Regions from separate parts of the Candidatus Clostridium radicumherbarum genome, predicted to be linked through region 1. Evidence: a T-box and tRNA genes for the amino acid it is inferred to sense, from the RefSeq annotation. Region 1 holds a T-box; the other holds one or more tRNA genes.
What was found. The T-box of region 1 lies ahead of argS (arginine--tRNA ligase). A T-box ahead of a tRNA ligase gene usually reads a tRNA of that ligase, here a tRNA-Arg.

Region 2: it encodes a tRNA-Arg, which carries the amino acid that the T-box ahead of argS (arginine--tRNA ligase) is inferred to sense. The anticodon was not compared.

Annotation. Positions count from the first base shown of each region.
Region 1 covers NZ_JBJHZY010000004.1:322,306-326,373, reverse strand. The annotation lists gene ACJDUH_RS17525 (amino acid ABC transporter permease) at 1-571, opposite strand, end outside; gene ACJDUH_RS17520 (transporter substrate-binding domain-containing protein) at 601-1,380, opposite strand; T-box leader at 1,612-1,834, shown strand; gene argS (arginine--tRNA ligase) at 1,886-3,577, shown strand; gene ACJDUH_RS17510 (ribonuclease H-like domain-containing protein) at 3,687-4,068, shown strand, end outside.
Region 2 covers NZ_JBJHZY010000003.1:14,043-18,110, reverse strand. The annotation lists gene ACJDUH_RS13860 (helix-turn-helix domain-containing protein) at 1-85, opposite strand, end outside; gene ACJDUH_RS13855 (hypothetical protein) at 366-494, opposite strand; gene ACJDUH_RS13850 (beta/alpha barrel domain-containing protein) at 1,079-1,660, opposite strand; gene ACJDUH_RS13845 (hypothetical protein) at 1,725-2,348, opposite strand; tRNA gene ACJDUH_RS13840 (tRNA-Arg) at 2,630-2,706, opposite strand; tRNA gene ACJDUH_RS13835 (tRNA-Ser) at 2,805-2,896, opposite strand; tRNA gene ACJDUH_RS13830 (tRNA-Ser) at 2,910-3,000, opposite strand; gene serS (serine--tRNA ligase) at 3,242-4,068, opposite strand, start outside.

The sequences.
Region 1 (4,068 bases):
TTGTCCAAATTTGAAAGGCCTTATAGGTAGAGGCAACTATAATTTCACCGCTTTGAGTTAGTTCTCTTATTCCAATTACAGTTAAAAGAGAGGTATCTTTTAAAGAGATTATAAATTGATTTATGATTGCTGGTATCATATTTCTTATAGCCTGTGGAAGAATAACCTTTTGCATAGCCTGCCTGTAGGATAAACCAAGGCTTCTGGAGGCTTCAAACTGACCTTTATCTACAGCTAATATTCCTCCTCTAAAAATTTCTGACATATATGCTCCTGCATTTGCTCCGATGGTAACAATTCCGGCAGTAATAGCAGACATTTTTAAGGCAAAGGCGCTTGGAAGGCCAAAATATATAAAGAAGGCTTGAACAATAAGGGGAGTACCCCTTATTATATCAATATAAATAGTTGCAATAAGTCTTAATATTTTAGAGGTACTAATTGACATAAGACCAAATAATAAACCTAATGTAGTTGCTAAACAAATTGATGTGGCAGTAATCTTTAATGTTACTGCTAAGCCTGAAAATAAACTGGGTAGACTATCTTTTAAAAGTAATATTAAATCCAAGTTGTATCAGCTCCTTAAAACCCATGAAATTATTTTTTAATATACTTAGCCACAATTTTATCGTATTCACCGCTTGCTTTAAGCTTTTTTAGACCATCATTAAACTTTGATAATAATTCTTTATTTTCACCTTTCTTTACTGCAAAGCCATAATCACTTTTTGTTACTTTCTCTAATAGAGCTAAACCTGAATTTGGATCAGAGGAAATCATATAAGCAACCACAGGGTAATCCTCAAAACATACATCTGCATTGCCATTTTTAACTTCTTGAAACATAGAAGGAGTATCATTAAAATATTTTATAACAGCACTAAACTTATTTGTATTATCTTCAGCATATTTTGCACCTGCGGTACCTTTTTTTACAGAGAAGGTTTTTCCTTTTAAATCCTCCAGGGTTTTTATTTGAGAATTTCCTGCTTTTATAACAGCCGATAATCCAGATTCAAAATATGCATCCGAAAAATCTAAAGCTTTTTTCCTTTCCTCAGTAATACTCATTCCTGCAATAGCCCCATCTATTTGATTTGCTTGAAGAGCGGGTATGATACCCTTAAAATCCATTGCAGATAATTCGTAATTAAAACCTTCTAATTTGGAAATAGCAGCCAACAAATCAATATCTATACCTGTGTATTTTCCATCTTTCTGAAATTCAAAGGGTGCATAAGTTGCATCGGTGGCGATAATATACTTTTTGGCAGTCTTTGTGGAATTACTATTTACAGTAGAGGTAGCCTGTCCACAACCACCTAGTAAGGATAGCGTAACTATTGATAAAATAACCATTGATAAGTTTTTTTTCATTTTAAACAGCCCCTTTCAAAATAAGGAATAGATTATCCATAGACTTTATACTATCAGAGAAAAATGCAAGTGTCAATATGAATAATTGCAAAAATCAATCAAATCAAAATTTTAAATGGAAAAGAATCGTTTCGGAAAATAATATCAATTAAAGGTTTTTTATAGGAGATTGAGAAATGTATATTGACAGCAATAAATTAAAATAGTATAATGTAGTGTAAATATTTATAATTAAATTCTATGATGAGAAAAGTACTTTTTTAGATTTCTTAAAGAGAGCAGGGCATTGGTGGAAGCTTTGCAGAATATGAAAAAGGAAGAGAGCCTCTAAGAAGCTGCCTGAAGTTTAATTTATGTGTAGGGCAAGCCGCTAATTGCGTTAAGATTTCGAGTGGATATAAGTTATTTATATCAACTAGAGTGGTACCACGGAAATGTCATACCCGTCTCTATATTTTTAGAGACGGGTTTTTTTACATACAAAAATAAGAATGGAGAGGATTTTATGGACTACAAAAAATTAGTAGCAGAGAAAATAAAAGAGCAGGTTGATTTAGACCTAAGTACAATAGAAAAATTAATAGAGCTTCCTCCAAGACCTGAAATGGGGGATTATGCTTTTCCATGTTTTCAGCTTTCAAAAACTATGAGAAAAGCTCCTCATATGATTGCAGAGGAACTTAAAAATAAGATAGACAAAGATGGTTTTGAAAAGATAGAGAGCCAGGGACCTTACTTAAATTTCTTTATGGATAAAGCTGCCTTTGTAAAGCAAACAATTGGAGAGGCGCTTAAAGAAAATGAAGATTACGGCTCTTCAAAAATTGGGGAAGGAAAAAATGTAATTGTTGAATATTCTTCTCCTAATATAGCAAAGAATTTTCATATAGGTCACCTTAGTACTACTGTTATAGGAAATTCCTTATATAGAATTCTGAATTTTGAAGGCTATAATTCCATTGGAATAAATCATCTAGGAGATTGGGGAACTCAATATGGAAGGCTAATAACAGCTTATCATAGATGGGTAGATGAAGAAGCACTTCATACTAATGCTATTCGTGAACTAGAAAGACTTTATGTTAAGTTCTATGAGGAAGCTGAAAAGGATCCTTCTCTAGAAGATGTAGCTAGAAAGCATTTTAAAAATCTTGAAGATGGCTGCGTAGAAGAAGTTACTTTATGGAATGAATTTAAAGAGCTTAGTTTAAAAGAATTTAATAGAGTATATGAAATGCTAAATGTTCATTTTGACTCCTATGCTGGTGAAAGCTTTTACAGTGACAAAATGGATGCTGTTGTAGATGAGTTGCAGGAAAAGGGCTTATTAGTAGAAAGCAATGGTGCCAAGGTAGTAATGCTGGATAAGTACAACATGCCGCCTTGTATTATTAAAAAATCTGATGGAGCTACTATATATGCTACTAGAGATTTAGCTGCAGCCATGTACAGGAAGAAAACCTATGACTTTTATAAAAATATCTATGTAGTAGGAAACTCACAGGCCCTGCATTTTAAGCAGGTGTTTACAACTATTAAGTTAATGGGACATGATTGGGCAGATGATTGTAAACATGTTGGCTTCGGACTTGTAAAGTTCTCAGAAGGTAAATTTTCTACTAGAAGCGGAAATGCAATATACTTAGAAGAATTACTTAATGAGTCAGTTGTAAAGGCCCTTGAGGTTATAAATGAGAAAAATCCAAATTTAGAAAACAAAGAAGAAGTTGCCAAGAAAATAGGTATAGGTTCTATCATATTTACCTATTTAAAGAACAACAAGGAGAAGGACATCATATTTGATTGGAAGGAAATGCTTAACTTCGAAGGTGAAACTGGTCCTTATGTACAATATACCTATGCTAGGGGCAGGAGTATTATGAGAAAAGCTGTAGATATTACTGCTGAGGCAGACTACAGTAAAATGACTTCTGCTGAAGAATTTGAATTAGCTAAGGAGATATCAAGATTCCAGGATGCTATTCTACTCGCAATTGATAAACTTGAGCCATCAATTATAACAAGACATGTTATTGAAATTGCAAAAGCCTTTAATAAATTTTATAATTCTCACAGCATTTTAAATGCAGAGGATGCCGGACTTAAGAAAGCAAGATTAAATTTAGTTGAAGCTACCTGCCAAGTAATTAAAAACGGTTTATGGTTAATCGGACTTGATGTAGTAGAAAAGATGTAATATAAGCTCCATAGAGTAAAACTAATAACTCTATGGAGTTTCCTATTTAAAAAAGTACTATTTTAGTATATAATCTTTTTGTAGCTTAAGAAAGTAATTGGAGGAAGTAATGTATATTAGAGAGTACACAGATAAAATAAAAATTGAAGCAGATATCATTGAAAAATATAATATGCATAATATTGCATATTTTGATATTGAAACAACAGGTTTTGAAAAGGATAAGGACTATATAATACTTATATCATTAGGATATTATAATGAAAAAGGTCAATTTAGTATTAAACAATATTTCGCTGAAGAACTTATTGATGAAGTAGAAATTTTATATGCCTTCGCTAAGGATATAGTTAAGTTTAATAGATGGTGTTCCTATAATGGGGTCGCTTTTGATGAGCCCTTCATAGCTAAGAGAATGGAAAAAAATAATATTCACTGCAGTCTTCCAATTGAACATATAGACTTATATAGAATAATTAGACCTTATTATA
Region 2 (4,068 bases), on a different contig from region 1:
TATTTACGTCCTCAAAATCTTTTTGTTTCATATTCAGTTCTTTTCTAGTTCTTTTAATTTTTTGTCTAATTTCTAAAAATTCCACTTAAATCACCTATTCTTTATACTTAATATTACCTTCTTTAACTAATTATAACATATACATTATAAATAAAATCTAATAATTAGTTTTAACTTAACAATTATTATTTTGAAATTAATATATAATCATTTTAAATTTTATTTTTCATTTCTTATATTAATGATAAGCTTTATTTTTTCTTTTATAGAATACGACCATTAAATATCTATACTTACAAAGTAATTAAAACTGCCAATTATGAAGTGAGTAATTGGCAGTTTTAATTACTTTGAGAAATATTAACTTAACATATAGTGTTTGAATATGGTGGAGTTGATAATACTGCAGGTGGATCCTCAGTTGCAGGCTTCATAATTGTAATTGTAGCAACAATACAAAGTATAATTCCTAAACAGAAAATTGCCTTTTTCATAAATTAACCTCCTTTTATAATTTAAATTAATTATACATCGGTTTTTTATTAGTTTCCATATTTTGTTATTAATTAAAGCATCATTCATATTTTCTACAAGCTTTAATACTTCTAAGTTTTTTAGGTACTATTAGATGTGTTATTTATTGTGTATTTTTATAAATTTTTCTTTAGGTTGAGTTATTTGAGATGAAAAAAGACCTACAAAACTCGGAAACCCTTGGTTTTGGTGCGACAGAGAGGATTCGAACCCCGACCAACTGGTTCGTAGTTATATTTTTATTTTAATTTACAATTTGTCCTATTTATTAAATTCAGTTAAATTAACGTTTCTAGTCATATTATCTAATACTTGCCCATTTAATTTTACATTGTATTTATCAGTTTTTAACGACAAATTCGCGACATAAATAAATTAATCGTAAAATTACTTGAAAATACCCACTAATCTAGAAAGATTAGTGGGTTCTAGTGATGTTATAAATATATTGTCTTTACTAAGAATTTCTTTTAACTATTTCAAATGATGGTCTTAAATCGTTATATTTTGTATACTCTTGCATTGCACTAAACAAAATTTCTTACTAAATACATTGAGTTAAAGAGCCTTCGCTATGTGAATAATAGTGACACCTGTTGCAGCCATTACAATTATTTATTTTATCATCATCAAACCTGCTAGCCTTAACTATAGCGTATGGATCAGATAATAAGAGCCTCCCTATAGAAAAAGTTAAGTTTTCTGCCTCTATCTTGTCTATTACATAAAAATCATCTATATTCCCAGCAATATTCCAAATCTTTTTAGGATATTTCTTACTAAAATATATACCATAATCAAGATAGACATTACTCCCATCAGATTTAGGTGGATAGATCATGTCCTTGTTTATATTATAAATACCATTAGAAATGCTAATTATATCGACTTCTGTATCAACCAACTTTGATAATAGAGAACTTTTATAGATTAAATCCTCATCTTTAGAATTTATTCCTTCTAAAAGAGAAATCCTTAAATCTAGTATTATCCCAGGTTCCGTTTCCGTAATCTTACTAATTATCTCTCGTATTGCCAATGTTCTATCTATACCATAAATATCTTTTCTGCAGTTAAAAGTTTCGCTAAGAAGTAGCGAAAGAAAATATCCATGTGCTGATTTCATTATCTGCGTTAGTAACTTATTTTGTCGTTGTAGTCGTTGCTATATTAGATGTTACATTAGATGATTATGGATTACTATTCATTTTACGTTTTACATTTCTAATATAGTCATTTTTTAAAGTTGTATATGTTTCTTTAATTTCGCTTTGTGAACTTAAACTATAATATTTATTTGTCTTAGAGTTATAATTATTTATTAAGTAATTATAGCTTCCAAGGTAAATAATTTTATTTAGCTCTGGATAAGTAGATTTAACATGTTGCTTTTTATAGGCGGTTAGCATTGAATTTAAAGAATGCTTTCCTGCAAAACTAAAACTTGAAATAATATTATTATCTGTTGAACAATCAATTTCAACAAAACCGCTTTCTGTACCATTAGTCGTAATATCAAATATGTAGCCATTGATATTATAATCTAAATCATATAGTGTAATTATATGGTCCATCTTAGACGATGAATTCCAGGTACATTCTTTAAATTTTGATATGAAGTCTTTTATTGTAGATTGAACATACTTAGTTAAATTTGGATCAACGCTTGCTGTTGATTTTTCATTAGCATTGTTTGTTACAGGTTTTTCATTAGTATTATTTGTTGCTAATTTTACATAAGCAGCAACACCAATGCTTGAAAATATTAATAAAGGAATTAATATTTTCAAAAGAAATTTTGTGAATTTATTCATAAAAAACCTTCCCTTTTATTATTTGTTAAAATAAACCTTAATATGAAATTATTATATAATAGATAAGGGACATAATCTATGTATTTGATGAAATTTTATAAATTAAAGGTATATCAAAATAAAGGTTAGTTTTTAAATTCCCTTATTCGTTATTAATTTTGGCATTTTAATATAGCCAAGCTTAAAAATACTTTTAACGACAAATTCGCGACAAATTATATTTTAACGACAATTTATAAAATAATAAAACCCTGCAAACTTAGTATTTGCAAGGTTTCTTTTGGTGCGACAGAGAGGATTCGAACCCCCGACCAACTGGTTCGTAGCCAGCTACTCTATCCAACTGAGCTACTATCGCATAGATATAAAATTATATTAGCATATAGCTTAGTAAAAATCAAATATTACTAAGTGCTATGTGAATTAAAAAACATCTACCTAATTGGTAGATGCTTTTGGCGGAGACGCCGGGATTCGAACCCGGGCTAGAGTAAACCCCTACTAACGGTTTAGCAAACCGTCCTCTTCAGCCACTTGAGTACATCTCCAAAAATATTAAAATGGCGGAAAGATAGGGATTCGAACCCTAGGTACGGTCACCCGTACGCCGGTTTTCAAGACCGGTGCCTTAAACCAACTCGACCATCTTTCCATGAACTAACGACAAGGATTATTATAGCAAACCTTTTTTAATGTGTCAACAACTTTAATTTTAAAATTTTTTATTGTAAATTTAAAAAATTTTATTGTTTTAAATAAAAATAATTTTTAAAGTAAAAGAGAAAGTATAATTAAATATATTATGTTATTTAACTGTTCTTATTTTATTTAGGTGGCAGAAGAAACGTCCCTTTGCCACCTAAATGTTACACGAGAAAAATCCGCGTACCAGGCTACTTTATAATTTCTTTACCGCCCATATATGGTCTAAGTGCCTCAGGAATTGTTACAGTTCCATCCTCATTTTGATAATTTTCTAAAATGGCTGCTACTGTTCTTCCTATAGCCACTCCAGAACCATTTAGTGTATGAACATATTGAGGCTTATCCTTAATGGTTTCTCTATATCTTATATTTGCACGTCTTGCTTGGAAATCCTCAAAGTTGCTGCAGCTGGATATTTCTACATATCTATTGTAGCTTGGCATCCAAACTTCTATATCATAGGTACATGCTGAGGAGAATCCTAAGTCTCCTGTGCAAAGCCTAACAACTCTGTACGGAAGTCCTAACCCCTGCAAAACTCTTTCTGCATCATTAGTAAGCTTTTCAAGTTCCTCATAGGAGTCTTCCGGTTTTGTGAATTTAACTAATTCTACTTTATTAAATTGATGCTGCCTTATAAGTCCTCTTGTATCTCTTCCTGCTGAGCCAGCTTCTGATCTAAAGCAAGCACTATAAGCTGCATGTTTTAATGGAAGCTCTTCTCCATTTAATATTTCATCGCTGTATAGATTAGTTACTGGCACTTCTGCTGTAGGTATTAAGAAGTAATCAGTATTAGTTACCTTAAAGGCATCCTCTTCAAACTTTGGTAATTGACCAGTACCTGTCATGCTTTTTCTGTTTACCATGAAAGGAGGCAAAATTTCTGTGTAGCCAGCTATATCTACATGAGTATTTAAGTAATAATTTATTATTGCTCTTTCAAGCCTTGCTCCTTGAGCTTTATAAACAGTAAATCTAGAGCCTGTTATCTTTCCTGCCCTATCAAAATCTA